2 regions of the Streptococcus constellatus subsp. constellatus genome follow, and region 2 is predicted to be linked to the other one. Evidence: predicted binding sites of a transcription regulator. Region 2 holds the regulator's gene; the other holds the start of a gene.
What was found. Region 2 encodes NrdR, which represses ribonucleotide reductase genes. Its sites were predicted from a motif close to ACACNATATATNGTGT; they were not measured.
Positions count from the first base shown of each region.

Region 1: the regulator NrdR is predicted to act here: its motif matches at 12,234-12,249, upstream of SCSC_RS08030 (deoxynucleoside kinase).

Region 1 covers NZ_AP014647.1:1,635,879-1,652,460, reverse strand. The annotation lists gene SCSC_RS08095 (sugar ABC transporter substrate-binding protein) at 1-713, shown strand, start outside; gene SCSC_RS08090 (sensor histidine kinase) at 713-2,026, shown strand; gene SCSC_RS08085 (response regulator transcription factor) at 2,019-2,702, shown strand; gene SCSC_RS08080 (ABC transporter substrate-binding protein) at 2,699-3,985, shown strand; gene SCSC_RS08075 (PTS sugar transporter subunit IIA) at 4,233-4,667, shown strand; gene SCSC_RS08070 (PTS sugar transporter subunit IIB) at 4,691-5,185, shown strand; gene SCSC_RS08065 (PTS mannose/fructose/sorbose/N-acetylgalactosamine transporter subunit IIC) at 5,218-6,066, shown strand; gene SCSC_RS08060 (PTS system mannose/fructose/sorbose family transporter subunit IID) at 6,068-6,898, shown strand; gene SCSC_RS08055 (hypothetical protein) at 6,912-7,202, shown strand; gene groES (co-chaperone GroES) at 7,346-7,627, shown strand; gene groL (chaperonin GroEL) at 7,660-9,282, shown strand; gene SCSC_RS08040 (IS1182 family transposase) at 9,523-11,049, opposite strand; gene SCSC_RS08035 (epoxyqueuosine reductase QueH) at 11,353-12,120, shown strand; gene SCSC_RS08030 (deoxynucleoside kinase) at 12,305-12,943, shown strand; gene SCSC_RS08025 (HD domain-containing protein) at 13,009-13,668, shown strand; partial or broken gene SCSC_RS08020 (DUF308 domain-containing protein) at 13,739-14,252, opposite strand; gene SCSC_RS08015 (IS1182 family transposase) at 14,507-16,033, opposite strand; partial or broken gene SCSC_RS09485 (hypothetical protein) at 15,994-16,196, shown strand; partial or broken gene SCSC_RS08010 (immunity protein YezG family protein) at 16,288-16,455, shown strand; gene SCSC_RS09445 (transposase) at 16,582-16,582, shown strand, end outside.
Region 2 covers NZ_AP014647.1:1,408,761-1,425,342, forward strand. The annotation lists gene SCSC_RS06880 (acylphosphatase) at 19-297, shown strand; gene yidC (membrane protein insertase YidC) at 377-1,294, shown strand; gene SCSC_RS06890 (8-oxo-dGTP diphosphatase) at 1,369-1,833, opposite strand; gene greA (transcription elongation factor GreA) at 1,910-2,392, opposite strand; gene mltG (endolytic transglycosylase MltG) at 2,596-4,200, opposite strand; gene SCSC_RS06905 (GNAT family N-acetyltransferase) at 4,311-4,808, opposite strand; gene SCSC_RS06910 (GNAT family N-acetyltransferase) at 4,811-5,329, opposite strand; gene murC (UDP-N-acetylmuramate--L-alanine ligase) at 5,319-6,650, opposite strand; gene zapJ (divisome accessory protein ZapJ) at 6,733-7,365, opposite strand; gene SCSC_RS06925 (pilus expression-regulating Snf2 family helicase) at 7,407-10,517, opposite strand; gene der (ribosome biogenesis GTPase Der) at 10,973-12,283, opposite strand; gene dnaI (primosomal protein DnaI) at 12,362-13,261, opposite strand; gene SCSC_RS06940 (DnaD domain protein) at 13,262-14,413, opposite strand; gene nrdR (transcriptional regulator NrdR) at 14,414-14,887, opposite strand; gene SCSC_RS06950 (hypothetical protein) at 15,086-15,574, shown strand; gene SCSC_RS06955 (endonuclease/exonuclease/phosphatase family protein) at 15,621-16,436, opposite strand; gene SCSC_RS06960 (PTS transporter subunit IIBC) at 16,453-16,582, opposite strand, start outside.

The DNA.
Region 1 (16,582 bases), 230 kb from region 2:
TTGATTATTTTGTTCAAGAAAAAGTGAATGTCATTGTCATTAACCCCGTTAAAAGCGATAGTTCAAAAATTATTGCATCTTTGAGGAAAGCTAAAAAAGCAGGTATTAAAATTATTGTTGTAGATGCACCGATTAGTAAGGAAGCCAAGGTTGATACAACTATTGTATCTGATAATTATCAAGCAGGCGTGTTAATCGCAAATGATATGATGAAACGATTATCAAGTGCGAAGATTTTACTGTTGGAACATCGTAATGCAGTGTCTGCGATGGACCGAATTCAAGGATTTTTAGACACGATTAAAGGACATCCTGCTTATCAGGTGGTCTCTGAGCGAGAGACATTGGGGCAAACAGAAGAAAGTATGCCTCAAGTAAAAAAAGCCCTGAATGAAGGGATGCAATTTAATGTGGTCATGTCTTTAAATGATCGTGCAGCTATCGGAGCTCTTGCGGCTATAAAAGATCAAGGTGTGACAGACAAGATTGCAATCTATGGCGTAGATGGCTCACCTGATATTAAGAATTTCTTGGCAAATACCAATGATATTCAAGGGACGGTTGCTCAGTCTCCAATTCAAATGGGCAGAAAGGTGACAGAAGTGATTGAGCGCATGATGAAACATCAAGCTTACAAAGAGGAATATCTCATTCCTGTTCATTTAGTAAATAAAGAGAATATCGCTCAATATACAATTACAGGGTGGCAATAATGAGACAAAATAGAAGTATCTTTTATAGCAAAATTGCTTTGATGGTCATCAATTTTATTGCCATTGTTTATAATGCCTCTATTTATCTTTTTGCAACGAATTATGTAGTGGCAAAAGGATATGCTCATTCACTGTTAGGACGTTTAGATGCTATACCAGGATCGCCGAGTTTTAGCTTTTGGATGTCTATTGCTTTTTATGCTTGCTTATTGTTGGTTTTTTATTACCGTGAGAAGCATCCAAATCAGCTATCCGTTTATGATAAAGTAACTATTATTGAGATTTTGCTGATGTTAGTTATCTTTTCTGTCTTGCATTCTTCTTATAATGGTCTGATTCTCTTAGTTTTTGCAGATATTTTTTATGGTTCCAAAGAATTTAACACCTCAAAAGATCGGAAATACTGGTTTTCCTTTATCATTTTGAGTTTTACCATGTTGCTCTTATCCAACTATGATTTAATGTCGCTTTTTGTCAAATTGCCTTCGTTAGATACTTATATTCGCTTTTGTCCAGAATCGATTCGCATGGCTCTCCTTTTTGGAAAGAATTTTCTCTTTTCACTGAATCTAGTTGTCTTTATGATTTCTCTACTATTCTATATTTTATCTGCGATGACCGAAAAACATCATATTGAAGAAGAGCTACGCATGGCCGCACAAGCCAATCGCGAGTTGAATAGTTATTTAGCCTTATCTGAAAAAATCGCAGAAGACCGTGAAAGAAAGCGAATCGCTAGAGAAATTCATGATACGCTAGGGCATGCTTTGACAGGGATTTCTGCGGGGATTGATGCAGTTAAAGTATTGGTGGATATTGACAAAAATCGTGCTAAGGAACAGTTAGAAAATGTTTCTGTGGTTGTACGGGATGGTATCCGTGATGTGCGAGGTTCACTCAATAAAATGCGACCTGGTGCTTTAGAAAATAATAGCTTAAAGGAAGCGTTGTTCAAAATTATTCGAGAATATGAAGCCATTTCTAATTTGGAAATTCATTTTCGCTATGAATGGGCCACAATTGATTTGGATATTGCAAAAGAAGATATTGTCTTTCGGGTGATTCAAGAGTCCATTACCAATTCGGTACGGCATGGGCATGCCAAAACGGTTTGGATTGAGTTATTAGAAGAAGAGAATTATATCATGACTATACAAGATGATGGAGTTGGTTTTGACGAGCTTCACTATGGTTATGGTCTAAAGCAAATGCAGGAACGCCTAGCGATTATTGGCGGTAGTGTCCATTTTGAAAATCGTAATGGCTTTTATACCTATATTAAAATTCCGAAAATAGGAGGAAAGAATGATTAAAGTTTTAATTGCAGATGATCAGGCCTTGATTCGTGAGTCTTTACAGATTGTTTTATCGGCACATCCAGATATTGAAGTAGTGGGAATAGTCGGAGATGGCAAAGAAGTGCTTGACAAACTGCATCATGTACACCCTGATGTGATTTTGATGGACATTCGAATGCCTGTTATGGACGGTGTTCTCTGTACAAAGGCAGTTAAAGAACACTATCCAGATATCAAAATTATTATTCTAACAACTTTTGATGACGATGATTTCATTTTTTCTGCTTTAAAATATGGTGCTTCTGGTTATATCTTAAAAGGAGTCTCTACTGAAGAATTGTATCAAGCTATTCAAACGGTTTACAAAGGCGGAGCTATGATTAATCCGAACATTGCTAGCAAAGTGTTTAAAATCTTTTCACAAATGGCGCAGTCGAATTTTGCCATTTCTGTTGCGGAAGAAAATGTAGAAGATATGAGTCAGACTGAGTGGAAGATTATCCAACAAATTGGTTTTGGAGTTTCAAACAAGGAAATTGCAGCGAAGTTGTTCTTGTCTGAAGGGACTATACGGAATTATTTATCTGGCATCTTATCAAAGCTAAACTTACGTGACCGCACGCAATTAGCTATATGGGCTGTACAGACAGGTGTTACCCAGCGTGATTTTAATAAGGACAATGACAAATGAAGTGGCAATTTCGATATATGGTAATTTTAATCTCAAGCCTTCTTCTAGTGGCTCTGGGCTTTGTTTTATGGACATCTACTCAGAAGAAAATTTTGCGAATCGGAGTTTATGCTGGTAGTAGCTGGGATGTCCCAAATAGCCGTGAAAATAGAATATTAGACAATATTATTCGACAATTTGAAAAGTCACATCCACAAGTTAGAGTGGTCTATGAGAGTGGTATTCCTAAGAAAGATTACGACGGCTGGCTAGCTGAAAAAATTTTAAAAGGGGAACAGCCAGATGTGTTTATGGTGCCTGAAAATGATTTTTCGATGTTAGCGGCTTCCGGGGCTTTCAAATCCTTAGACTCTTTACTTAGCAAAGATGAAGTTGCCGCTTACTATCCAGTTGCTTATCAAGCCGGACAATATCAGGGGCACAGCTATGCTTTGCCGATTGAAAGCAATCCTGTCATGATGTGTGTCAATAAGGATTTACTGAAAAAGGAAGGAGTTTCGATTCCCGATTCTAATTGGACTTTAGAAGACTTGTATGCGATTTGTCAAAAAGTCACAAAGGACACAAACGGGGACGGTCTGATTGACCAGTATGGTATTACGGATTATACCTGGAAGCAGGCCTTAGTAGCTTATAATGGTCATCTGAGAAATCAAAGTGGTGTCAATGTTGATAGCGCAGAAATGCATCAAGCGTTGTCCTTTATCAGCAAATTAACTTCATTAAATCAACGGTATAAGGTAACATCAAATGATTTTGATGAAAGCAAGGTGGCTTTTTATCCTATGAGTTTGGCGCAATATCGGACTTATAAACCTTATCCTTATCATGTAGCGAAGTATTCTAGATTTTCTTGGACTTGTATTCCCATGCCAGCTGCTAAAGCAGGTATTCCTGCAACACAAGTGAAGACGTCTCTTTTGGCCATGTCTTCAAAGACGAAACAGGATAAATTAGCTTGGGAATTTATGAAGTTATTGGGTCAAAATCAAAAAAATCAGCAGGAATTATTTGAAAAGTCGCAGGGGACATCAGTCTTGTTATCAGTTGTTAAAAGCAGTCAGACGAAAAAGATTTTACAAGCAGATGATTTTGGTCTGAATTCATTGACTTCTCAAAGATTGGATCATATGATGAAACATTCTGTCTTAGATATTAGTCGAGATGTGGATTATCACTCTCTGGAACGCATTGATCACTTACTTGAAAATGCTCTTAAGAACAATGAAATCGACAGTCGCTTGCCAAGTATTCAAAGAGAAATGGAAGAAACAGGCAAATAGAAGTTTAACAGTATTAAAAAGAAAATAGCTAAGTGAGTATTGAGCTGCGCCCCAAAAGTTAGATTTTTGAGTCTAACTTTTGGAGGCGCAGTTCAGCTCAAAGTTGGCTATTTTTTATTTTTGAAAATCTAGATGACAAATGTCACATTTTAATTAACAATTGTCATCTTTACAAAGTGACATTTGACAATATGAAACCGGTTCCATATTTAGTAAAATAAAGACAGGAAATGAAGGAGGAAAGAACATGAAATATCTGGTACTAGTCAGTCATGGTGGACTAGCAGAAGGAGTACAAAGCTCGCTTAAGATGTTTGCTGGTGATAAGACAGATCAAGTCATTGCAGTAGGATTAAAAGAAGGCAAGTCTGTTGATGATTTTGCTCTTGATTTTCGTCAAGCATTATCCGGTCTTAGTGTAGAAGATACGGTTTTGGTATTAGCAGATATTGTCGGAGGAAGCCCTTTGACAACAGCTTGCAACGTTTTAGCGGAACTTGACAAGTTAAATACTGCAGTCGTACTTGGTGGTCTCAATTTAACAATGGGACTCACAGGTTTAGTGATGAAAGATATGCTAGAAGGAAAAGAATTGACACAAGCTATTCTCTCAGAAGCTTCCGCAGCATTACAAGAATTTGATGTGACTTCTAGTGACGAAGAGGATGAAGACGATATTTAAAGAGTGTAAAAAGGAGATGTATCATGACAATTTCATTTGTGCGTATTGATGACCGTATGATTCATGGTCAAACAGTAACTCGCTGGGCAAAGGAATATCCTTGTGACGGTTTAGTTGCGGTCAATAATGCTGCAGCAGGAAATGCAGTTTTAAAGCAAGCCTATAAAGCAGCTTCTGATAAAAAAACATTTGTTTGGACAAAAGAAGCATGGAAAGAAAAATCACAAAAGGTATTGGATTCCGATAGTCGCTATTTCTTGATTACTAAAAATCCAATTGATATGAAAGAAATACTAGTTGATCAAGGTTTTGTGCCTGGTGATATCAAAGAAATCATCGTTGGTCCAGCTAATGATCGTCCGGGTGCTACTAAATTGGGAAACAATCAATCCATTACACAGGAAGAAGCAGAAGCACTTGAAGCAATTCAAAAAGCTGGCTATAAAGTAAAATTCCAACTCTTACCAGATGTGTCTATTGGCTATTGGGACGATTTCAAGTCTAAATTCGGTTTTTAATAAAATATAATAAGCATTAAGGAGGCTTTATTATGACAATTTCGTGGTTTCAAGCCGCTTTATTAGGGTTATTTGCCTGTCTATCATCCATGCCTGGCCTAGGTGGTACATCCATTGGTAACTATACTCTTGGACGCCCACTTGTAGGTGGTCTTGTTTCAGGACTGATCCTAGGAGATGTGAAATTAGGTATCATCTGTGGGGTTGCGATGCAACTTGTTTACATCGCTTTGGTAACACCTGGCGGTACTGTTTCAGCTGACGTTCGTGCGGTTTCTTATATTGGGATCCCTCTGGCAATGGTTGCTATTCAATCACAAGGACTGTCACTTGACTCTGCAGATGCTGCTAACTTGGCTAAATCAATGGGAACACTCGTTGGTACAGTCGGTACAGTTCTTTTCTATGGTACAGCTACTATGAATCTACTTTGGCAACATATTGGCTGGAAAGCTGTTGAAAAAGGTGAATTTAAACGCTTATATGTGGTAGACTGGGGCTTCCCATGGATTTCCCATTTAGTATTCTCATTCTTGCCAACGCTTATTATGTGTAAATTAGGTGCCGATGCGGTTACTGCTTTAAAAACAGCTCTTCCATTGGATGGTATTCCAATGAAAACCCTCTTTACGGTCGGCTCTCTCCTTCCATGTGTCGGAATTGCCATCCTCTTAAAACAAATCGTTGAAAAAGCTGTTGATTTCATTCCATTCTTTGTTGGATTTACTTTAGCAGCTTCATTAGGACTTAACCTTGTATCTTGTGCAGTCATTTCATTAATCTTTGCAGTATTATTCTATGAAATTCAAATGGCGAAAAATGTAAGAGCACAAGCGGCTGCTAGTGCAAGTTTTGATGATGACGATGAGGAGGATATTTAAAATGGTTAAATTAACGAAAAAAACATTAGGAAAATCTTTTCATCATTGGTATTATGGGAACTTAACTTGCTTCTCACAAGAACACATGCAAACCTTTGGATATCTGGCTTCAATGCTACCAATTGTGGAAGAATTATATTCTAAAAAAGAAGATCAAGCAAAAGCAATGCACACCTACACCGCATTCTTTAACACGGAGCCGCAATTAGGTGCATTGATTGTAGGGATTACAGCAGGTTTAGAAGAAGCGCGTGCGAATGGGGCTGATGGAGTAGATGATGAAACAATCAACGGTCTTCGTGCTGGTCTCATGGGACCTGTTGCAGGAATTGGTGATTCACTGATTGTTGGTACCTTGATTCCGATTATACTAGGTATTGCTCTCGGTTTGTCAAATGGTGGCTCACCACTTGGTGCGATTTTCTATATCGTGGTTTGGAACTTGCTCGCCTACTTTGGTATGAAATTCGCCTACTTTAAAGGGTACGAACTAGGAGATAAAGCAGTTGAATTTCTTGTAGGCCCTCAAGGACAAGCTATCCGTAAGTCGGTGTCTATCATTGGTGGTATGGTCATCGGTGCGGTTGCAGCGACATGGGTACCTGTTAAGACAGCTTTCAAATTGAAAGATTCTTCAGGGAAAGCCTTCTTGGTTTTACAAAGCCAATTAGACGGTGTTTATCCAGGTTTATTGACAGCTTTGTTTATCGTCTTTTGCTGGTGGTTAATGGCTAAGAAAAATCTCTCACCTATCAAAGTAATGTTGCTTCTTGTAGTAATTGCTTTCCTTGGTGTATTGGTTGGCTTCTTCAACCCAGGATTGAAATACTAAATAGGAGAAAAATATGACAGAACAAGAATTGATTCAAGGATATGAAACGGAAATTCAATACCAAAAACACATGATTGAAAATCTAGGGCGTTGGTTTAGTCTCTTCTTTACTATTGCTAGTATCGGTCTTGTTCTGGTTTATTTCTTCCGTCAGACCAATTTTATTGCCTTTGTTCTTGGAATAATCCTAGCAGTGTTGGGAATATTAGCCATGCTTGTCTTTGGTTATGGTATTTACAAAGGACGACTGAATCTTCAAAGAGTTATTGATGATTTTGAAGAAAAATTAAGATTGGCTCGATAAAAATTTATTTGCTTTCCCCTAAAAACTTTGTCGTTTGACAGAGTTTTTTTCTTGACTATTTCTGACCAAGTGATACAATAGAAAATGTAAATATTAGCACTCGTGTACATAGAGTGCTAAAACAAGATATTGGAGGTAAACAAATGCTTAAACCATTAGGCGACCGTGTGGTCCTAAAAGTAGAAGAAAGAGAACAAAAAGTTGGTGGCTTTGTCATTGCAGGCGCAGGACAAGATGCAACGAAGACGGCAAAAGTTATAGCTGTCGGGGAAGGAATTCGTACGCTCAACGGTGAACTCGTTGCTCCAAGCGTGAAGGCCGATGATACTGTTCTCGTTGAAAGCCATGCAGGAATTGAAGTCAAAGACGGCGAAGAAAAGTACCTCGTTGTCAATGAGACAAATATTCTAGCGATTGTTGAATAAATTAAACATTTATAGAAAGAGGAATTGTAAAAATGGCAAAAGATATTAAATTTTCAGCAGATGCAAGAAGTGCTATGGTACGTGGTGTCGATATTTTAGCAGATACCGTTAAAGTAACCTTAGGACCTAAAGGACGCAATGTTGTTCTTGAAAAATCATTTGGCTCACCACTCATCACAAATGACGGTGTGACTATTGCAAAAGAAATTGAACTCGAAGATCATTTTGAAAATATGGGCGCTAAGTTGGTGTCAGAAGTTGCTTCAAAAACTAATGATATCGCTGGTGACGGAACAACTACTGCGACTGTCTTGACCCAAGCCATTGTCCGTGAAGGAATCAAAAATGTAACGGCTGGTGCAAACCCAATTGGCATTCGTCGTGGTATTGAAACAGCTGTTGCAACAGCTGTTGAAGCCTTAAAAGCAAATTCTGTTCCGGTTTCTAATAAAGAAGCGATTGCGCAAGTTGCAGCTGTCTCATCACGTTCTGAAAAAGTCGGAGAATACATTTCTGAAGCTATGGAAAAAGTTGGCAACGACGGTGTCATCACTATTGAAGAATCAAAAGGAATGGAAACAGAGCTTGATGTTGTGGAAGGTATGCAGTTTGACCGTGGCTATCTTTCTCAATACATGGTAACAGATAATGAAAAAATGGTTGCTGATTTAGATAATCCATATATCTTGATTACAGATAAGAAGATTTCTAATATCCAAGAAATTCTTCCTTTGTTGGAAAATATTTTAAAAACAAGTCGTCCATTATTGATTATCGCAGATGATGTAGACGGTGAAGCTCTTCCAACTCTTGTGTTAAATAAAATCCGCGGTACTTTCAATGTAGTCGCTGTGAAAGCGCCAGGCTTCGGTGACCGTCGTAAGGCTATGTTAGAAGATATTGCGATTCTGACTGGCGGTACAGTGATTACAGAAGATCTTGGTCTAGAATTGAAAGATGCAACCATTGAAGCACTTGGACAAGCCTCAAAAGTGACTGTCGACAAAGATAGCACAGTGATTGTGGAAGGTTCAGGAGCTGCTGAAGCGATTGCTAACCGCGTGGCTGTCATTAAATCGCAAATTGAAAGTGCTACATCTGAATTTGACAAAGAAAAACTACAAGAACGTTTAGCAAAATTGTCAGGTGGTGTGGCAGTCATCAAAGTGGGTGCTGCAACAGAAACAGAACTCAAAGAAATGAAACTCCGCATTGAAGATGCCCTCAATGCAACTCGCGCCGCTGTTGAAGAAGGAATTGTCTCAGGTGGTGGAACAGCCTTTGTGAATGTTTTAAATACTGTTGAAGCCTTAGACTTATCAGGTGATGAAGCAACAGGGCGCAATATTGTGCTTCGTGCTTTGGAAGAACCTATTCGACAAATCGCTATCAATGCAGGATTTGAAGGCTCGATCGTCATTGACCGTTTGAAAAACTCTGAAGTTGGTACAGGCTTTAATGCTGCAACTGGTGAATGGGTCGACATGATTGAAGCAGGGATCATTGACCCAGTCAAGGTTACTCGTTCTGCCCTTCAAAATGCTGCGTCAGTAGCTAGCCTCATTTTAACAACAGAAGCAGTTGTTGCTAGCCAACCAGAACCAGCTAGCCCAGCTCCAGCAATGGATCCAAGCATGATGGGTGGCATGATGTAATTTAAGATATAGAGAGTTTAAAGAGTAAAACAAGCTAGAAAATCAACGAATTATTTGATGAATAAGAGAAGATTTGTTTTTCTCATACAGCTCTTAACGATGTTTAATGTTGCACGAGATTGCTTTTATGTTGAAGCGCAAACGTGCTTTTGAAGGATATAAAAAGCGAAGTGAGTCTGAGACAAAATAGTTCTCAGTCACAAAAAAGCTAGAGATTCCCAATTATGGAACTCTAGCTTTTTAAGTTTGAGTCGTTCTCTTATTGTATTTAAGGAGATTATTGGCCATGAGCACTAAACCCATGTCAATTTTCACCTGACGCTTGCCTCTTAGGTTACATCTCTTGTAACCCAAATAAGCCTTTATCTGCCCAAAGACAGGTTCCACATCAATCTTACGTTGATTGAAAATCTGTCTACCTTCGGGAGAGAAAAGCGCTTGGCATTCTTTAGCTTTTAAGTGTTGATAACGTTCGTTGATATATAGTCCCTTTTGAGGGGCTGATTTAGGTTCATCAGCGTAGTAAACCTTGATTTCCTGTTGAAAGTCCGTCTGTGTTTTCTGATGTTTGATATGATGAAAACGATAGCACCAGCCATCAGGATGAGTGTAGCTATCCTCCTTGTCATCATAGTACCAATTCGCTAAGTTTCTAGCCGACTGTTTATACCCTTTCTTCTGTTCCTGATCAAACATGGCATATTTAATCAGGTGGTTCACCTCCTTTTCATCTAAACGAAGGAGGTTCTCTTCACTTTCATATCCAGCATCTGCGACAACGGTCTTCAAGTCATGCGGATAGGTTTCAAGGAATGGCAGGAGAGTCTTGGTATCTGTCGGATTTGAGAAGACATCATAATGAAGAACAAATTGATTTTCAGTAGCGATTTGAAGATTATAACCAGCTTTGAGCTGACCATTCTTCATGTGGTCTTTTTTCATCCGCATAAAAGTGGCATCTGTATCTGTTTTGGAAAAGCTGTTACGCCCTTCAAATGTCTCTTGGTAGCCTTCATATTTTTCAGCACGTACTGAAAAATCATCCTTGACTTTACGCAGGACTTTCTTGAGTTTCCGACGTTGAGTTTTACGTTTATCCTTTCCTTTAACGGGTGTCTCCTCAATGTCTTGGTTCAGTTTTTCCAATTCTTCTTCGAGGACTTGAGCGAATTCAATCAACTGCTCTGAAGCAATCGGTTCTTCTTCGTCCAGCCTAATGGCCTGATGGATAAGGGGAGTGATTTCTTCTTGAAAATAGACCTGTATCTGTTCTTGAAGTTTGACGGAAAACTTGTCTGTGGCCTTTTTCCACACGAAACTATACTTGTTAGCGTTGGCTTCAATCTTAGTCCCGTCAATAAACAGACAATCTAAGGTCACTAACTCTTCCATTTTTAAACGAAGATTGAGGTCGATGAAAAGATCACGAATGAGCTCTTCCATTCCTTCAGCGACTCGAAAACGATTGATGGTGCGATAGCTGACAACCAACTGTCCTGTTAGGTACTGCATAGCCAGATTTTCAATCATCATTTTTTCGATTTTTCGTCCAGAGAAAATCCCTTGCGAGTAGGCAAATAGTAGAGCGGCTAAAAGCATTTTAGGGTGATAAGACGGGCGACCAAAGTTATGATAGAACGTGTGGAAGTGACGATCCTCCAAGGCATTCACCACTTTTTCAATAGTAAAGACGAGATGGTCTTGTGGCAAGAAAGAACTGATTTCTAGTGGTAAAGTTGTTTGATTTGTGTTATAGTGAATATGCATGGGATAGCCTTTCTAAATGGTTTATTGGGCAATTCTATTTTACCAAGACTATCGCAACCATGCAAAAAGCAACGGCAAATCCGTTGCTTTTTTTGTAGCAAAGGGACTATTGTCCCAGACTCACTTTTTTAAAGTTTTTAGCTGGGGTACATGTACGATCGATACAAAGAGAGCCAAAAGAATCAGAACTTTATTTTTCTTGATTGATAAATTAGTGCTGTTTGAAAAAGTTATTCTCTTTCGTCTATTTGTCTTCACTTCTTTTCTGTGGTAAAATAGTGATACATTTCTAAGGAGAAAACGATGATTGATGTTGAAGAAATTCTGAGTAAAATGAATCCCAATCAAAAGATCAATTACGATCGTGTGATGCAAAAAATGGTCAAAGTTTGGGAAGCAAATCAGAAGCGTCCTACGATTTTGATGCATACCTGTTGTGCACCATGTTCGACCTATACTCTGGAGTATTTGACCCAGTATGCGGATGTGACCGTTTATTTTGCTAATTCAAATATTCACCCTAAGGCAGAATATCAGCGCCGTGCCTATGTTGTACAAAAATTTGTTCACGATTTCAATGAAAATACTGGTAATCATGTTCAATACTTAGAAGCTACCTATGAGCCACAGGAATTTTTCCGGACAGTACACGGCTTAGAAGAAGAGCCAGAAGGTGGCGATCGTTGTAAAGTTTGCTATGATTATCGCTTGGATAAGACAGCGCAAGTGGCTGTTGATTTGGGATTTGACTATTTTGGAAGCGCCTTGACAATCAGTCCTCATAAAAATTCGCAGACAATCAATAGCGTTGGAATTGAAGTACAGAAAGTTTACGCAACGCAGTATCTTCCGAGTGATTTCAAGAAGAATCAAGGTTATAAACGCTCGGTGGAAATGTGCGAGGAGTACGATATTTATCGGCAATGTTATTGTGGTTGTGTATTTGCGGCACAGGTACAAGGAATTGATTTAGTTCAGACTAAAAAAGATGCAGTAGCCTTTTTGAAAGGGAAAGATTTAGAAAAAGATTATTCGCATATTAAATTTACCGTTACCAACAGAGAGTCTTAAAATAACTTTGTATAGGAGTCTGTCGCGCATCTTCTTATAAGGTTATTTTTGTTTGTACATTTAGAAGTTTTATATCTTGACGTCATCAATATATTGTGTTATCATTTTCTTTGGCACAATATATGGTAGTTCAACTGAGACTGATGACCTGATATTGGATAGATTTGGGAGGTGCAGGAAGATAGTGATTATTTTAGCGGGCATGATTGGGGTAGGCAAGACGACCTACACTTATCGACTAGCCGAGGAATTAGGAACGCAGCCTTTTTTTGAACCTGTAGAAGAAAACCCTATTCTGGATAAGTATTATGAAGACCCTGATAAATATGGTTTTGCTTTGCAGATTTACTTTCTAAACAAACGCTTTAAAATGATTAAAGCGGCCTATCATGATGACAATAACATTCTAGATCGTTCTATTTATGAAGATGCTCTGTTTACTTACATCAATACCCTCAAAGGCAGCATTAGTGAGCAAGAGTACAATATCTACTTGGAACTTTTGGACAATATGATGGAAGAAATCCAAGGTTTGCCTAAGAAGGCGCCAGATTTGTTGATTTATTTAGACGGAAGTTTCGATCATATTATGAACAATATCAAAAAACGTGGTCGCGATTATGAGCAACCAAATGAAGAAAATGGGCTCGCTGACTACTATCAGCTGCTTTACAAGCATTATCAAAATTGGTATGAGGATTACAACTACAGTCCTAAAATGAGAATTGCAACGGATGATTTAGATATTGCAAATCCAAGTGATTGGAATCACGTCTACCAACAAATTCAACAAAAAATGAAAACGATTGGGCTTGAAAAGTGAGTTCAATCAAAAAATCTCGAAATCGTTTCGAGATTTTTGTATACATCAATAAAAAAGAGAGACAGATGATAACTGATCGACAAACGAAAATTCTTCAAGAAGCCAGAGATTTTGCTTATGCTGAACTGAAAGACGAAACAAGCGGACATGATTGGTGGCATATTGTACGTGTCACAAATATTGCTGTAGAAATTGCCAAACAAGAACGAGCAGATGTTTTTATTTGTGAGCTAGTTGCCTTACTACATGATATAGCTGACGGGAAGTTAAATGAGAGTGAAGAAGTGGGCTTGCAAAAGGTTGAGCAATGGCTACAGAATCATCAGGCTTCAGAGGCGGAAATAGCTCATGTGTTAGAGATTGTTTCAACAATGTCATTTAAAGGTGATCATCAACAGAAGAATATCAGCACTTTGGAGTGCAAAATTGTTCAAGATGCCGACCGATTGGATGCGATTGGAGCGATTGGAATAGCGCGAGCTATGGCTTATTCAGGTCATATAGGGAGACCGATTCACGATCCAGATTTGCAGCCGAGAGAAAACATGACATTGGAAGAATATCGTACTGGGAAGAGTTCAGCTATCATGCATTTCTATGAGAAATTACTCAAATTAAAAGACATGATGAATACCGCTGCTGCTCAAAAAATGGCAGAAAGTAGACATCACTTTTTGGAAGAATACTTAGATCAATTCTATGCTGAATGGAATGCGAAAAAGTGACAAATAAGATATGAAAAAGCTGAGAATGTAACTTCCCAGCTATTTTAATATGCCCAAAATGGCAGCTAGATTATTTACGAAAGGCATCAACGATATAGGTAAAACCAGCAATTAAAAATGCAAAAGCAACGGCATAAATGACAAAGACGCTTGTAGCTATTGGATTGAACAAAATGACTAATCTAAGCAGAAATACAAGTAGCGCCACCCACATGATGTGATTGCCAATAGCAGAGAAAATCAGTCTTAGACAATTACCTTTAAAGAAAGGAATAATGGCTTCTACAATTAACCAAATTCCTAAAATGGTTGGAATGATGACAGGTAAGGTCACAATCCATAGGCAACGAGGTAAAGAGCTAAGAGCAGGTTGATAATCCTTGGAAAAGATAAACAGGTGAGCGAAGCTCTTTTGGTACAGAGAAATAGCTTAAAATAGCTGCTATAGAAGTAACCAGTAAACCAAATGCAATCCACCAGCTGTAAGCAACAAGATTAGCTGCTGGGTTTGTAAATAGAAAAAGTGCTAATAAAACAAGAACAGTTCCTGCAAGAAATAGCAATAAACGATTAGAAAATTTCATTTCAATACCCCCTATATAGTATAGTTTGAGAATGAAAGCATTTTAACTCTTATGATGGGAGATGTCAAGAAAGGAAATAGATAGTTTGAGAATTTTAGTATGGCTTTTTGTGAAACAAAAAAGGCTGTTTTATTATTTTTTGTAACTATAACAAGGTTAAAAGATTATAAGTGAGAATAACAAAAAGAGTCTGAGACAAAATAGTTCTCAGTCACAAAAAAGCTAGAGATTCCCAATTATGGAACTCTAGCTTTTTAAGTTTGAGTCGTTCTCTTATTGTATTTAAGGAGATTATTGGCCATGAGCACTAAACCCATGTCAATTTTCACCTGACGCTTGCCTCTTAGGTTACATCTCTTGTAACCCAAATAAGCCTTTATCTGCCCAAAGACAGGTTCCACATCAATCTTACGTTGATTGAAAATCTGTCTACCTTCGGGAGAGAAAAGCGCTTGGCATTCTTTAGCTTTTAAGTGTTGATAACGTTCGTTGATATATAGTCCCTTTTGAGGGGCTGATTTAGGTTCATCAGCGTAGTAAACCTTGATTTCCTGTTGAAAGTCCGTCTGTGTTTTCTGATGTTTGATATGATGAAAACGATAGCACCAGCCATCAGGATGAGTGTAGCTATCCTCCTTGTCATCATAGTACCAATTCGCTAAGTTTCTAGCCGACTGTTTATACCCTTTCTTCTGTTCCTGATCAAACATGGCATATTTAATCAGGTGGTTCACCTCCTTTTCATCTAAACGAAGGAGGTTCTCTTCACTTTCATATCCAGCATCTGCGACAACGGTCTTCAAGTCATGCGGATAGGTTTCAAGGAATGGCAGGAGAGTCTTGGTATCTGTCGGATTTGAGAAGACATCATAATGAAGAACAAATTGATTTTCAGTAGCGATTTGAAGATTATAACCAGCTTTGAGCTGACCATTCTTCATGTGGTCTTCTTTCATCCGCATAAAAGTGGCATCTGTATCTGTTTTGGAAAAGCTGTTACGCCCTTCAAATGTCTCTTGGTAGCCTTCATATTTTTCAGCACGTACTGAAAAATCATCCTTGACTTTACGCAGGACTTTCTTGAGTTTCCGACGTTGAGTTTTACGTTTATCCTTTCCTTTAACGGGTGTCTCCTCAATGTCTTGGTTCAGTTTTTCCAATTCTTCTTCGAGGACTTGAGCGAATTCAATCAACTGCTCTGAAGCAATCGGTTCTTCTTCGTCCAGCCTAATGGCCTGATGGATAAGGGGAGTGATTTCTTCTTGAAAATAGACCTGTATCTGTTCTTGAAGTTTGACGGAAAACTTGTCTGTGGCCTTTTTCCACACGAAACTATACTTGTTAGCGTTGGCTTCAATCTTAGTCCCGTCAATAAACAGACAATCTAAGGTCACTAACTCTTCCATTTTTAAACGAAGATTGAGGTCGATGAAAAGATCACGAATGAGCTCTTCCATTCCTTCAGCGACTCGAAAACGATTGATGGTGCGATAGCTGACAACCAACTGTCCTGTTAGGTATTGCATAGCCAGATTTTCAATCATCATTTTTTCGATTTTTCGTCCAGAGAAAATCCCTTGCGAGTAGGCAAATAGTAGAGCGGCTAAAAGCATTTTAGGGTGATAAGACGGGCGACCAAAGTTATGATAGAACGTGTGGAAGTGACGATCCTCCAAGGCATTCACCACTTTTTCAATAGTAAAGACGAGATGGTCTTGTGGCAAGAAAGAACTGATTTCTAGTGGTAAAGTTGTTTGATTTGTGTTATAGTGAATATGCATGGGATAGCCTTTCTAAATGGTTTATTGGGCAATTCTATTTTACCAAGACTATCGCAACCATGCAAAAAGCAACGGCAAATCCGTTGCTTTTTTTGTAGCAAAGGGACTATTGTCCCAGACTCTTCTGTATGGAAATTATTATGCCCCCTACATGAATTTGTAAGAAATTTTTATATCGAAAGTAATCAAAAATGCTGAAATTTAAATGAATTTCGGAAGGTGGTTTTAGGTATTTTCAATGTAAATATTTCAAAATGGGGCAAAAGTGGGGAAAAAATAACGAAATCGTGCATCAAGCCAACGATATGATTCCAGTAGAGTGGGATGATTTGTATATTGTAATAGAAATGGATAAGACATGTAGTGGAAGTGCATACTTTTATTTTAAATACAAAGGTGAGTACCATTACAATTTATATATTTCGGCTCTATAATATTTGTAGTGGGTAAACCCCCTATGGATATTATGGAGCCTATTTTGTTGTAGAAAAAAAGTCCCATAAGACCTATAATGAAAAGCGACAAAACAACTCATTAGAAAGAATCGTA
Region 2 (16,582 bases):
CACAAAAAGGAGGCTCGCATGCAAAAAGTAAGAATGATTGCACAAGGTCGCGTACAAGGGGTCGGATTCCGTTGGGGAGTCTATAGGCTTGCTACAGAAATTGGTGGCATTACAGGGCGTGTCTGGAATAATGAAGATGGTACCGTAGAGATTTTGGCGCAAGCAGAAAACTCTGCCCTTATGGCAAAATTTATCCAAGAAATCCGCAAAGGACCAACGCCATTTTCAAAAGTCAGCTATTTAGATGTTACAATGACGAATTTTGAATCCTATTCAGATTTTAAAATTGCAAATTAAGTCCTAAGAACTATTGTATATTTAGGAAAAAAACAGTAGAATAGAAAGGTATTATTTTTTAGAAAAAGGAAACAAACACGTGAAAAAATTAAATCGTATTTTATTCTCAGGATTAGGGTTATCTATGCTTCTGCTGCTCTCAGGATGTGTGCAAGTAAAAGATGGTAAGCCTGCTGGGTTTGTCTGGGATATCATTGGAAGACCAATGAGCTTTGCCATTCAGTATTTTGCTAATAACATGGGGCTAGGTTTTGGTGTTGCTATTATCATTGTTACCCTGATTGTGCGGCTGATCATTTTGCCACTGGGACTTTATCAATCATGGAAAGCAACTTATCAATCTGAAAAGATGAACTACTTGAAGCCTATTTTTGAGCCTATCCAAGAACATATGAAAAATGCTGAAACACAAGAAGAAAAACTTGCTGCTCAGCAAGCACTCATGGCTGCTCAAAAAGAAAATGGTGTCAGCATGTTTGGCGGGATTGGCTGCTTACCATTACTGATTCAATTGCCTTTCTTCTCGGCTTTGTACTTTTCAGCTCAATACACTGAAGGAATTGCACACAGCGTATTTTTAGGTATTCCACTTGGAAAAGCCAGCATTCTCCTTACTGCTATCGTCGGTGTTTTGTATTTCATCCAGTCTGCTTTAACTCTTGTCGGTGTTGATGAAGTTCAAAAAGAACAAATGAAAAAAATGATGTACATGAGCCCGCTCATGATTGTTATCTTTTCTTTCACAGCTCCAGCAGGTGTAACACTTTACTGGGTAATCGGCGGTTTCATTATGATCATTCAACAATTGATTATCAATCATTACATCCGTCCTCAGCTCAGAAAACGCGTAGCTGAAGAATACAAAAATAACCCACCTAAAGCCATTAAAAATTCTACTTATAAAAAGGATGTAACCCCTCAAGCACAGGCCGTTATCGAAAATAGAAAACAAAATAAAAAGAAAAATCGTAATGCTGGAAAACAACGTTCAAGATAAACAAAAAAAGCTGGGATAATCATTCCAGCTTTTTGCTTGCCGTTCAATTTAAATATTCTCATTCAAAAATAAACTTACCAAAATTCACGAACAAAATCATTTTCTAAGCGCTCACTATAAAATAATTCTGACAACGATTTATCATCAAAAATACGTAGTAGATTTTTTAAATCATAAGCCAACTCCATAGTATCTAGGTCTTCACGCGCCACCCACATAACTTCACCTTCTTCTGACGAACGAATATGACCAGAAAATTCATTTGTACGATAAAGAAAGACCAGATAACGAATACCTTCCGCCGTGTACCAATGTTTCATACCAACCAGTCTAGGACGATGGATTGTTAATCCCGTTTCCTCATATACTTCACGCACAACTGCTTGGTGGAGACTTTCTTTTTCTTCTATATGTCCGCCAGGTAGAGCTGCTCCTGACCAAGAATACCGTTTTGGATCCCGAATCTGCATAACAATACGATTCTGATCATCTTCAATTAGACACATGTTGGTTAAAATCACTTGGGACTGATGGGACATGTTTCCCTCCTCTATGTTTTACTGAGACGCGCCCCGTGATTGTGATGATACCATGGGGCGCGTTTTCTTTTTTTAATTATGCTGTTTTTTCGACTTTTAGGATTTTTACATCATAACTACCAATAGGTGTTTCAACTGTAGCTGTGTCACCTGTTTTCTTGCCAATTAGAGCTTGTCCAATAGGACTTTCATTAGAGACTTTTCCAGCAAAAGCATCTGCTCCAGCTGCGCCAACAATCATATAGACTTCTTCGTCTGTTTCACCAACTTCTTGAATCGTAACAGTCTTACCAATAGCGACTTCATCATGAGCTACTGCATCGCTGTCTACAATTTCAGCGTAACGAATCTTGGTTTCTAGACTAGATATTTGTCCTTCAACAAAAGCTTGCTCATCTTTGGCTGCTTCATACTCACTATTTTCTGATAAATCTCCATAAGAACGAGCAATTTTAATACGCTCTACTACTTCAGGACGGCGAACCAATTTAAGTTCTTCTAATTCTTTTTCAAGTTTTTCCTTTTCTTCAAGGGTCATAGGATAAGTTTTTTCTGCCATTATTTTCTTCTTTCTATTTTTTAAACAAAGAGATTGGGACAATAATGTCCCAACTTTCTAATATCGTGTGTGATTCCTTTGCAAGGCACAATCTCCATCCAGTCTAAAATATGCTTATTGCACTCTATTTCAGACATAATTTTCATTGCGCTAAAGGAGAATCAAATCAAGTTCTACGAAGTACCGATTTTGCCCTACTCCTTTTAATTCGAACTACTTGGCTTTGTCAATTTACTATTGACATGCTCCTGAACATTTTTCTCATGTTCTGCATAGGTAGTTGCGAAATAAACTTTTCCTGTTTCTGTATTAGCTACGAAGTATAGATAATCAGTTTTAACTGGATTAACCGTCGCTTCAATAGTAGAGAGACTCGGATTATCTACAGGGCCAGGCATTAAACCAGTGTTTTTATAGACGTTGTAAGGCGAATCAATATTCGTATCAATTGCAGCGTCTTCCGATAAGGTCGTTTTTTGTCCAAGTTTTCCTTGAGCATACAGAATTGCAATATTGCTTTGTAAAGGCATATTTTGATTCAAACGGTTGTAAAAAACACTTGCAATATTTTTCCGATCTTGATCCGTTGAACCTTCTTTTTCAACCAAGGATGCAATTGTTAAAACATCGTGCACCGTCAAGTTCTTCGTTGCTAAAACATCATAATATCGTGACATAGTCTTATCCATTGCAGCTAACATTTGATCAATGAGAGTTTCAGCTGTTGTACTATCTGTCACATTGTAAGTAGCAGGGAAAAGATAGCCCTCTAAGCGATACTTCACACCACTCTCTTTTTTAGCTAGGCTTTCCAATAATTTCGGATATTTCGCAGCTTCCTGAGTGATAAAATTATCATCTTGTATTTTCTTTAAGAAAGCTTCTGAAGATAATTTATTTTTCTTCAGCTTCGCAATCATTTTTGCAATTTGTTCAATCGTATATCCCTCTGGAATCGTCAATTTTTCCATTGATGGATCTTGCGGAGTATCTGTTCCACCTTGCTGTAGTTTTTTAGCAATTGCATCCAAATTCATACTCTTTTGCAGATTGTAATAACCTGATTGGAAATCTGCATAATTGTTAAATTTGGCATAATAGCTAAAAATCTGAGCATTTTTGATCAAACCAGCTTTTTCCAAGACCGTTCCAATTTCTTTGGTACTCGATCCAGTCGGAATCTTAACCGTCACATACTTGGTATTTTTCGCATCAACTGGTTGTAGTGCCGACGCAACATAACGATAAGCAAAGAAACCAGTTATTCCAATTCCTAAAAGCAGTAATATCAAAACAGTTTTAACAATTTTTCCTGCGATTTTGTTTTGACGCTTCTGAGTAGTGACTATCTGAGAAGTCCGATTTGAACGAGAAAGTTGCTTTGTTTCTTTCTCTGTTCCGTAAACTGCAGGCTGAACCAATTCTTCTGGAACCTTGATTTCTTCGACCGCTTTATTGATTGGGTAAGAAACAGGGACTTTCGTTGTATGAGTATTAAACTCTTTCTCTTCCCTAGCTGCCGCTTCGGCTTCTATTTGCTCAATGGTTGGAAGAGGACTTTCTAATGGAGCCGGCTCTGGCTCGTTAGTTTCTTCTTTTTGCACCTGTGGTATATCCATTTCAGAAGCAAGTGTTTCCTCTTCTTCCTGAATAGAAGGAAGTGTCGATTGGCCTAGCCCCAACTTTTCGTGTAAATCATTAGATTTTTCTACAGGGGTAGGTTGTTCAGTCCCCTTTGCTCTAGCTAAGTCTCGCAGAATTTGCTCTTTAAAACTCAACCCTTCTTTTTCTTGTGAATCTTCAGCCAAATAGTTGACCTCCTTGTTCAATATCCCTACTATTATATCTTAAAAGGAAAAGAAAAGCAATAAGAGAAAGCCTTTCTTTCAGGCTTTCTACGAAATAATCAATACGTCTCTCAATTACTAGGCGTTTCCCAAACCATATCATACCAAAGTTCACCTGCATAGGTAGATTGAGACAGGCCCTCATTGATAAAACCATGCTTTTCATAATATCCGACTAAATAATCATGACAAGTTAAGTTGATTCCCAAGCGCTGGTCTCGAATAGCAATCTCTTTCATTGCATCCAACAAGCTACGACCTAGTCCCATATTTTGCGCATTTTTAGAAATCGATAAACTGGTCAACGAAATATAATGATTCGGTAAATGACTATAATCTTTTACTTCTGAAGTAAAGGATTGGTCTACTAGATGGCGTTCTGGACGAACAGGTCCCTCTAGGTAGCCTAACATCTGACCGCCTCGTTCAGCGACTAAGAAACTTGTTGTTAATTTTTGAATATGAATTTCTAAAATCTCTCGACTTAAGGCTTCCTCTGGTCCAAAATTCTCCAACTCAATAGCCGCAATAGCATCCAAATCTGCTAAATTTGCTTGTCTAATCTTCATTTTTACTCCTTAAAATACGGATTATCCCAAACCATATCATACCAACCAACTCCAGCATGAACGGAATCTGAAATTCCTTCATTCTTAAAATTATTCATTTCATAATAGGAAATCAAATAATCATGACAAGTTAGATTGATCCCTGGTCGATTTTGAACGACTGCTTTTTCTTTTAAAGCTGCAAGTAGCAGAGTTCCAATTCCCTGTCCTTTAAAATCCGGATGAATTGATAATCGTTGAATCGTCATAAAATCAGAATCTTGTTGCCATTTTTCCAAATTGTCTGATGTATTATTTTTCAAACGATATGAAAAAACGGCTGCCCCGACAATATAGCCAGCTATTTTTTCATTTAATTCTGCTATTAAGCATGTATTTGGAACATGTGCAATCCATTTTTGAATAGTTTCTGCACCAACCGCTGTTGTGGAAAAATTCACCTGTTCGATAGCCTTGATTGTTTCCAAATCTTCCAAAATAGCTTCTCGAATAGTGACTTGAGGAGTTAGATTACTGGACATTGCTTGTCAAATTGGATAATAAGCGTTCAAAAGAATATTCATAGGTTTGAATATCACCAGCCCCCATGAAAACGTAAACCGCATTTGGATGTTCTAGTAAGGGAGAAACATTGTCAACGGTAATGATGTCTGCTTTTTTCACGATCTTCGCTGCCAAATCTTCTACTTTGACATCTCCATGATCCACTTCACGTGCAGAACCATAAATCTGTGCTAAATACACTGCATCTGCTTGATTCAAAGCTTCTGCAAATTCGTCCAAAAGTGCGATAGTCCTAGTAAAGGTATGGGGTTGGAAAATTGCAACGATTTCTTTGCTTGGATATTTCTGGCGAGCTGCATCTAAAGTTGCAATGATTTCAGTAGGGTGATGAGCAAAGTCATCAATAATTGTCGTTCCATTCACCATTTTTTCAGTGAAGCGACGTTTCACACCACCAAAAGTAGCCAAATGCTCTCGAACCAAAGTCAAATCAAATCCAGCTGTATACAATAAACCAATAACAGCTGTTGCATTCATAATATTGTGGCGACCAAAGCTAGGAATCTTGAATTCTCCTAATTCTTTTCCGCGGAAAGAAACTTTAAAGCTGGAACCCGTCGTAGAACGAAGCAAATCATGAGCGACAAAGTCATTTCCTTCCTTAAAACCATAATAATAAATAGGAGCATTGGCTGTAATCCGACGCAACTCCTTGTCTTCACCGTAAACAAACACCCCTTTGCTAACTTGTTTAGCATAATCATTAAATGCATTGAAAACATCTTCTAAGCTGGTAAAATAATCTGGGTGGTCAAAGTCAATATTCGTAATAATCGAATATTCAGGATGATAAGGCATAAAGTGACGCTCATATTCATCTGCTTCAAACGCAAAATATTTCGCATTTGCAGAGCCACGTCCCGTACCGTCACCGATGAGATAACTAGTATCTGTAATATTTGACAAAACGTGTGCTAACATGCCAGTCGTTGATGTCTTTCCATGTGCACCCGCCACCCCCATGCTGACAAAATTACGCATAAAGATTCCAAGAAATTCATGGTAACGCTTATAAGAAATGCCATTTGCATCGGCGTAGGCAATTTCAAGATTATTATCCGGACGGAAAGCATTTCCTGCAATAACTTCTACATCTGCTTGAAGATTTTTTTCGTCAAAAGGCAAGATTTTAATTCCTGCTTGTTCTAAGCCACGTTGAGTGAAATAGTATTTTTCAACATCGCTTCCTTGAACTTGATGTCCCATTTGATGCAGCATCAATGCTAAGGCACTCATTCCAGAGCCCTTAATCCCGATAAAATGATAGGTTTTTGTCATAATTTCTCCTTAAATACAAAGAACATTAAATAGGTGAAATCGCGTTCACACCAAAACGTCTTTACTTTTTGTCAACATTCAATTATTTTTCTTCCAACCGTGTTAAATTTAGCTCTTGCGCTATCCGACGCTCTCTTTGCTTTTGCAATTCTTTTTTGTTATAAATTTGACTTGTTTTTAAAAAGTCATAATTATTTTTAGATTTTTTGGGTGATTCCTTCGGCAAAGAGGTATTTACTTTGATATCTGCTAAAATATAATGATCCTGCTTTAAATTTCGACTATATTTTGATAACCCACTACCATTTTCCTTTTGGAAAAATGCTGTTGGTTGATGTGAAATAGCTGTATTAGCAGTATTAACAGCAGGATGGGAGCGTTTTTTAGTTATAAAGTCTGAAGTCAAATAAGCTGCTGAGCGTTTCTTTTTTAAATCCGCTCTGGCTTCTTCTCTAGCCAATTCTGCATAGCTTTTTGGGGCAGGTTTGGCGACTTCAGCAGACGGAATAGCTGAAGTTGCTTGGTAAGCTTTTCCTTCTTTTACCTGACTATCTGCAATTTTCTTTACAATTGGTTCCCATTCTAAATAATTTTTATCAACATAGTCACCATTAATATTGCTGATAAGATCACTTTCATCGTAAAGGTTCATACGCGGCATTTCTGATAACATGATTTCATCATCAGAAATCAACGGAAAAGTTTTTTCTTTCATGAGCACATTTCCTTTCAACACTTCATTATAACCTATTGGTGCTATTTTTCAAGTGTTTCTGTAGAAATTCCTAGAATTTCTCGTATTTCAGCAACGGTTAGGCTACTACGGGATTCTGTTCCATCTAGGATAGTTGATACGAGATGACGCTTGCTTTCCTGCAACTCTTGAATTTTTTCTTCAATCGTTCCTCGCGTAATCAATCGATATACTTCTACATTTCTTTCTTGACCCATACGGTGAGCTCGACCAATTGCCTGAGACTCTACTGCTGGGTTCCACCAAAGGTCTACTAAGATAACAGTATCAGCACCAGTTAGATTCAAGCCAACACCACCAGCTTTTAAAGAGATTAAAAAGGCGTCTCCTTCCCCATTATTAAAAGCATTTGTCATTTCTTGTCGCTCTTTTGCTGGTGTAGAACCTGTAATTTTAAATGTCTCCATTTTCATCTTTTTCAATTCTTTTTCGATAATGTCTAGCATTCCTCGGAATTGAGAAAAGATTAACACACGGTGGCTTCCTGTCTGAATCTGCTCTAATAGTTCTAGCAGGCTTTCTAGTTTGCCACTCTCTCCATGATAGTCCTCCATAAAGAGCGTGGGAGTATCGCAGATTTGACGTAACCGCATCAAACCAGACAAAATTTCCATTTTGCTACGATTCAGTTCTTCCTCTGTAGAAGTAAGCACACGCTCCTGCATTTGTTTTAGTTGCGCTAGGTAGATAGCCTTTTGACTATCTGCAAGCTCATTGCGATAAGAAACTTCGATGAGTTCTGGCAATTCTTGCAAGACATCTTCTTTCTTTCGCCGCATGACAAATGGTTTGATAAAACGAGCAACAGTTTCTGCAGGCAGTTTCAAAAAGTTCTTTTTGCTAGGTAATAATCCTGGCAAAACAATTTGAAAAATAGACCATAATTCGCTGAGGTTATTTTCAATCGGTGTTCCAGAAAGAGCAAAAGTATTTTTGACCTCAAAATTTCGTAAATGATGAGCAATCTTGGTTTGCGTATTTTTCATGACCTGTGCTTCATCTAAAAAGAGATAATCAAAGTTCAATTGACTATATTCTTCAACATCTTGACGGAAAGAGGCATAACTTGTAATCATCACCTGATGGCGTTCTGCAATTAAGTTATCTCTTATTGATTTTAAGCCATAGATGACTGCCGCATCAATATCTGGTGCAAACTTTGCAAACTCATCCAGCCAATTGTAAATCAAACTAGATGGCGCCAAAATTAAGACGTTCGTTTCCTTTTTTAGCCTACTACTTAAAAAGGCTATCGTTTGGAGTGTTTTCCCAAGCCCCATATCATCTGCTAAAATACCACCAAACCCGTAACGGTCAAGCATGCTTATCCACTTGACACCAGTTTCTTGGTAATCACGCAAAGTTGCCTCCACTTTTAATGGCGGCAGTGTAAATTCCTCCGGATGCGTCAAATCAAAAGCTAAATGGCGAAACTCTTCTGAAAAGTTCACTTTTTCTTGGTTTTTAAACAATTCAGATAGCTGATAGGCAGCAATCCGCTGCGTCTGGAAAATACCATTTTTTCCTTTTTTAGCTCGTAAATCCTGTAAGGTTTTGCTGACTCTTTTTGTTTCCTCATCAAAAACGAGCACCTTGCCAGATTTATTGATGAAATAATCATTAGTCGAAAAAAGAGCTGCTAAAGCATCATCCACTTCCGCCTGGTCAATACTGGTAAAGTCAAAACCGATATCTAGCAAACCACCATTTGTCTGAATCGAAATTGTCGGTCTTTCAACTTGGTATAAAGCTGCCAAATTTTCTGATACAATTACCTTTCCCAATCGTTTGAAACGAGGAAGAGTTGATGTGAAGAATGAATAAAGCTCTTGTGGTTGCAGCGGAGGACGCTTGCTTACAAAATTTGCTTCAAAACCAGCAGATAGAGTTTGTTGAAAAACTTTTTGTTCTAACTGAAAATCACTAGCAAATGGTAATTTTTCTAACTCCAAACGACTGGCGACTATACGAGTTCCATAATCAAACTGAATTTTGAGACTGATTTCTTTAGACTCTAACAACTCAAAATTAAATAACGGGGTGAAAGTATGAATCACCAGACTTTCTGGTGCATGAATAGAGCCGATTTTGCGAAATTCTAGTAATCCTGAAGCCAGTTTCGCTTGATCACTTGTATCAAATTGCAGGCGTTTTTTACGATCGGTGTCCACAGGCAATTCTCGCATCACCTGAATCATACGCTTTTGCTGTTCAGTTAATTGGTAAAAATGATTTCCATAAAAAATAAAGTCACCACCGTATAGAATTTTATAATTTTGCTCTGTAATAGTGAGTTCAAAATAATCTGAATTTTCCTCTACTGTAAAATCATAAATTCCTACTTCGGCATGTAAATCTTGGAAAAAAACTTCGTCATAGTCATAAAGACTGTATTCTAAGCGGAAATGCGGCAAATTCATAAGCCGATTCAAGCCTTCCTCAAACAGACTAGATGGAAAATAAAGATGTCTAGCTGCATTTGGAAAAATAAAAGAAGTATCTTGATCTTGCTGATAAGAAACAAGCCCTCGTAAAAACTGAATCACCTCTTGGCTGGCTTCGTCAAAAGCAGCTAATTGCATTTTTTCATAGTAGTGTTTTCCGATTTGATAATAATCGCCTTTTTCAACAATTTTTAAAAAAGCACGAATATCTCGAACAACATAAGAGCGTTCATCGGGTAAACGACTGATACGCAAAGTCCACAGAAATTGTCCTGTATAATCATCTTCTTGCCCAACTGCCGATAATTCATATCGAACAGGTATTTCTTCTGTTAGAAGAATTTTATCCAAAAAAAGACTGCCAAAAGAGACCTTTGTTTGTGTTGCCTCAGAAGTTGTCTGTTCTTCTTCCAGATTGGCCAAAACAACTTTTCCTTCGGGGTCATTTTTTAGAAAATATTCTAATCCTGCGAGATGAGCACAATATTTCTTTTTTTGAAAAAAATCACAGGCACAAAAAATGGCTTCGTCGTCCAAGCTATATCGCAGATTGTGATTTTCAACTCGGCTGTAAATCATCCGATCTTTCACTTTAAGAATTTCAATTTTCCCTGCTTCATAAAGAGTCGTCCCTTCTGTCCGAATCTTCCCAGGAATCAATTTTGCCATAAGTACCACCTTTATTTTATCTGTTCATTATATCATATTTTCGGCATAAAGAAAAAAGCAAGCTCTTTCTTGCTTTCTTTTAAAAAATATTTTCTTTGAGCTTTTTATAGCATTTAGTGCGTGTTACTAGGAACACTAAAAAGAGCCAAATCTCCAGTAAAGGGAGAGAGAATTTTGTTATCATAAGTCAAATGGTTCCCAACGTTATGGCAGTCAAGATGTGCAACTCCTACAAATATCAGACTAAAAAGTGATAACCATTAACGAAAAACAAATGGTTTATACTTTCTATCATCGTAGTAAATATTCGCATAAGCTAAACTTGCAGTTCCAATGAGCACTGCCCTAGAAACATTCATCCAATTCATATTTCTTTCTCACATAGGTACATTAAACTAATCACCTTGTGCTTCTCCTATTATTTTTATGCCAGTCCTTGTTTAGCTGGCTCCGCCCTACTTCCGCTTTCTGGCAATAAGATGAATTGGTGTCCCTTCAAAAACAAAGGCCTTACGAATTTGATTTTCTAGGAAACGAAGGTAAGAAAAGTGCATGAGTTCTTCTTCATTGACAAAGATGATAAAAGTTGGTGGTTTAGTCGCAACTTGTGTCGCATAGAAGATTTTCAGCCGTTTGCCTTTGTCGGTTGGTGTTGGATTGATCGCAATAGCATCCATAATGACATCATTGAGCACTGCAGACGGTATGCGGGTATTTTGACTTTGACTGATATTTTTAATCATCTCTGGAAGCTTATGCAAACGTTGCTTGGTAAGAGCTGATACAAAGACAATCGGTGCATAAGAAAGATACTGAAATTGGTCGCGAATATCTGCTTCCCAATTTTGCATGGTCTTGTTATCTTTTTCCAGCGTATCCCACTTGTTCACAACGATAATGATTCCTTTACCAGCTTCATGAGCAAAACCGGCGATTCGCTTGTCATACTCGCGAATGCCCTCTTCAGCATTGAGCACCATCAGAACGACATCTGAGCGGTCAATGGCCCTCATAGCCCGCATGACAGAGTATTTCTCCGTATTTTCATAGACCTTGCCTGACTTGCGCATACCAGCCGTGTCGATCATGGTAAATTCCTGTCCCTCGTTGTCTGTAAAGACCGTATCAATAGCATCACGAGTGGTTCCAGCTACAGGACTAGCAATCACGCGATCTTCTCCCAAAATCGCGTTGATCAAGCTAGACTTGCCGACATTAGGACGGCCAATCAGACTAAACTTAATCATATCAGGATTTTCTGCCACTTCTTCATTTGGAAGATTTTCAACGATGGCATCAAGAACATCTCCTGTACCAATCCCGTGGACTGAAGAAACTGGGAATGGATCGCCTAAGCCCAGCGCATAAAAATCAAAAATTTCATTACGCATCTCTGGGTTATCTACTTTATTGACCACTAGAATAATCGGCTTATGGGTCTTGTAGAGCATACGAGCCACGTATTCATCCGCATCTGTAATACCTTCTTTTCCAGACACAACAAAAACGATAACATCTGCCTCATCCATAGCAATCTCTGCTTGGTGCTTGATTTGCTCCATAAAAGGAGCATCCACATCATTAATACCACCTGTATCAATCATGCTAAACTTGCGATTCAGCCATTCAGCCGTCGCGTAAATACGGTCACGAGTGACCCCTTCAACATCCTCAACAATAGAAATCCGTTCCCCGGCAATCCGATTAAAAAGTGTTGATTTGCCAACGTTGGGACGACCGACAATGGCAATGGTTGGTAAAGCCATATTTTCCTCTTTCTTATTTATTCACTAGTCAACTGATCTACATAAAGTAACTTCTCATCTAACAATGAACTATTTCATTCACCGGCGATTTTCTCCTTCCAGACGCACTTCCTCTGCTAAGAATTTTATTCTTTCCATGACCCGACGAGCCTGCCAAGTTTCATCTCCGTTTTTGGATGTAGCAAAATGGCGTTCCAAATCCGCAAAATTAAAATTTGATGTAAAGAAAGTTGGCAAATTTTCCTGCATCCGATGCTGCAAAATAACCTGCAAAATCTCATCTCGCATCCAAGGACTTGATTGCTCCGCGCCAATATCATCCAAAATCAAGATTTGTGCTACTTTTACCTCATCAATCTTTTCCTTAACCAGACCAGAAGAAATAGCATTCTTTATATCTAATACAAAACTAGGATAATGGAGTAACGTCGTAGAAACACTACGTTTTTCTGATAAATCATGTGCCAACGCAGCCATCATGTAACTTTTTCCTACGCCAAAATCACCATAAAGATAAAGGGCTTTTTTGTAGTTTGGATAATCCGCTACAAAATTCGTCAGCAACTCAAAAGCCTTGTAACGACCAACATCGTCTAAGTCTACTTTTGCTAAACTGGCTTCCTTGAGACTAGCTGGAAGACTAATCAAATTTAAACGTGCATTGATAGCCGCTTGCTTCTGTGCTTCAACTAGCTCTGGAGTTTCCTCATAAGAAACATCAGCATATCCCTCATTTTTCACTAAAATTGGCTTATATCCTTTAGCAATATAAGCCTCATCGCTTAGTAAAAAACGATTTCGCTCAGAAATATACTGATTAAACTTAGAAATGCTTCGTTTGATTTCAGCTGGTGTCATCCCTTCTGACTGGATAAAAGCCGCCACATCTGGATCAGCCATGATTTGCTCGACCAATTTATCATAATCAAATTGCTGCGCACCATTTCTACGTGACATTGCTTGTCCAACACGTTCCATTTAGTCACCTCCTTGATCTAATTTGGCTAACAATTTACGTTTTTGTTTTTCTAATTCTACTTGCTTTTCAGCACTGGTTTCGTTTTTATAATCAGGATTGCTCCAGCTAGGCACATTACTTTTTGGAGCAGAATCTTTTGCTGCTTTTTTGCTATGCTGTGCTTGATAACGTTCACGAATATACACCACAGCTTCTTCAGCTGAAAAGATTTTTTGATAGGAAAAGTCATTTGCTACTTTTAAAGCATACTTTTCATTAAGGTTGGCTGAATTTACCTTATTAAAAGTCAATAGTAAAATCACATTGATTACTTCATCTAACAAGCCCAAATTTGCCATTTCTGTCAAGCACTGACGCTCCCCGTGTGTAATCGTTGCATGCTTAGTTTTCTTGATTTCCGCCAAAAATTGCACAGCTGCCTTACTCTTAGCCTCTCGAAGAATCGTTTGCTCTTGAGTTGAAAACAGTTCATTTGAAACCTTTTGCTGTAATTTTTGCTGCATCCGCTTCGTGGAAATTACTTGCCCTACAGCAGTTTCTTTTGCCAACAGATACGTTTCATACCAAGTCCAATTTTGTCGCTCTGCAATGGCAAAGAGTACCAGCAAATCTTCTTTTTCGTTTTCAAAACGCAAGTTTTCTCGCGCCATCAATTGTTTAAAGTAATCCAATTCAAAATGATTCTGTTTTGATTGCGTCTCTGTCTTTGCATCTTCCACTTGAAAAATCTCTGACAGTTTCACACCTTGCTTCTCACCCTTTGGTTGACTAGGCAACAAAGCCTCTACCGCAGCTTCACCAATCTTCTTTTCTAACAGGCGCTTGTAAACAGGATTGCTTAAAAACTCACCAGACGCTAATGTGGGCTGCAAATAGACCTGAAAATAATTCTCTGCATGATAAAGCTCTACTAACTGCATAGCAGACAACATTTCTAAACTTTTTTGCAAGGCATTCATCCCCAGATTGAGATGATTCAAAATGTGCCCAAAAGTATAAGATGATTTTCCATCGTCCCAAAAAGCAAGAAAATATTGATAGATAGAAGTCGCATCAAACCCTAGAATTGGCAAATACAGACGAATCAAATTGGTGCTATCCTGACTAATCAGATTATTCTTCACAAAAGAAAATTGATCATTCGGTTTCATCTATTGTTCCTTTTTCTTTTTAGCTGTTTTTGTAATCTGTTTCAAGAGGTTTTCCAGCTCGCTCACATCTTTAAAGCTACGATAAACACTAGCAAAACGAACATAAGTAATTTCATCTAAATCCGCCAACTCTTCCATAACCAAACCACCGATATACTCGCTTGCGATCTCATTTTCATTACTACTGCGCACTTTTTGCTCAATTCGGCTAACAATTGCTTCAATCTCATCACTAGAAACAGGACGTTTTTGCGCCGAACGAATGATTCCATTAAAGATCTTATCTCTTGAAAATTGTTCCCGCGTGCCATCTTTTTTAACGACAACGAGCGTCCGTTCTTCTACACGTTCATAAGTTGTAAAACGATATTGACACTCTTCACATTCACGACGACGACGAATTGTATTACCATCTTCAGCCTGCCGACTGTCAATAACACTCGATTTACTACCACCACACTTAGGACAACGCATCTGCTTCCCTCCTGAATTCTTAATACTTCATTATACCATGTTTTAAGAAATAACAAAAGGCAGCATTTTTAGTACAACCAGGTCTGTCGATTCCTAAAAATTGGACAATATCAATCAATCTGTTATTCTCTTTTTCGATAAATTTTTATATAATGCTTTCGACAAATGTTATCATTTTTTTGTACAAAGGAGATTATTATGATGATATTAAAGAAAACAATTACAGCTTGCTCTTGTATCCTGCTAATCTGCATTATCCTTTCTAGCTGCTCTTCGAATACAGAAGCTACCAAAACTATTTCCAGCTCCTCCTCTTCTGCAAAAATTAGCCTATCAAGCAGCAGTTCATCTACACAAAAAGATAAAAAGGAGCAAGAAGAAAAAGCTAAAGCAGAAAAAGAGACCGCAGAAAAAGCAGCAAAAGAACAAGAAATAGCTAGACAAGCAGAAGAAAAACGAAAACAAGAAGAAGCTGCGGCTGCTCAAGCGCAGCAACAACAAGAGGCTGCTACAGTACAAGAAGCTCAACAGCAGGAACGAACCGTTTATGTAGCTCGTAACGGAACTGCTGAGGTTTATTGGTACAGTAAAGATAATATGCCACGCAATACACGGTTTGACAGAGTAGTCACCATGACTGAAGCCGATGCTATCAATGCTGGAAAGCGCCACACCTCTAAAGAATGACAATCAAAAACGGGAAGTTTTATCTTGAACTTCCCGTTTTTGATTGTTAAAATGTCACTTCTGCTTCTAACCCAAAATGGTCACTAACGACAGGTGTTGCTTTGCCGTCAAAAACAACAGCAGATTTTTCAATGTTGAAATCTTTACTTGTAAAGATATAATCAATTTTCAGAGCATCCTTATTTCCAGTCCAGCCAGCAATGTCACCTTCAACTGTTGCTGTACCAAGCACTGTGGCAGCAACAACATGACTGTCTTGCAAAGCAAGTGGACTTTTCAGAATGTACCGATAGCCCTCATAACCGACAGGATTATTAAAATCTCCCATCAATAGTAGAGGCATGTTGCGCTGCAATAATTCTTTTTCTACTTGTCCCCATTCTTCTTGGAACCCTTTGTTCCACCAGGAAAGATGACAGGAAGCCACTGTTACAAGCCGTCCAGCAACTTCTATTTCCGCCAAAAGTACTTTTCTAGTGTGATAATCCGTTGGATCGTTGGTCTTAGAAACCAACAACTCACTTGCTTTCAATGGATTTAAAGATAAAATAGCAACTCCCTCATGAAACCGATCAAATCCAATATGATTATAAGCCCAAGACCAATGATAAATAAGACCTTTCTCCACCAATCTCTCCACGAGACAATATACAAAATGATCCTTATGAATCGCAATGGCGTCATCTACCGCATGATAAAACGGAGCCTGAACAACCTGTTCAGACTCCATTTCTTGATTGACTTCCTGCAGGCAAATGACATCATATTTTTCTTGAAGAATCCGCTCAGCTAGTTGATCTAACTTTTTTTCTTGCTCATCTTCCATCCAACTATGAGTATTTAAAGTCAGGAATTTTGCCATGATTTCTCTTTTCTATCTACAATTCTACTTTAGCAACAACTGTTTTCGCTGCTACTTTGCCGAATGTTTCAACAGTTACAGATCTAATAGCTTGTGCATTTGTGAAGACAACAACCGTTGAAGTCTCACGACCTGCTGCTTTGATC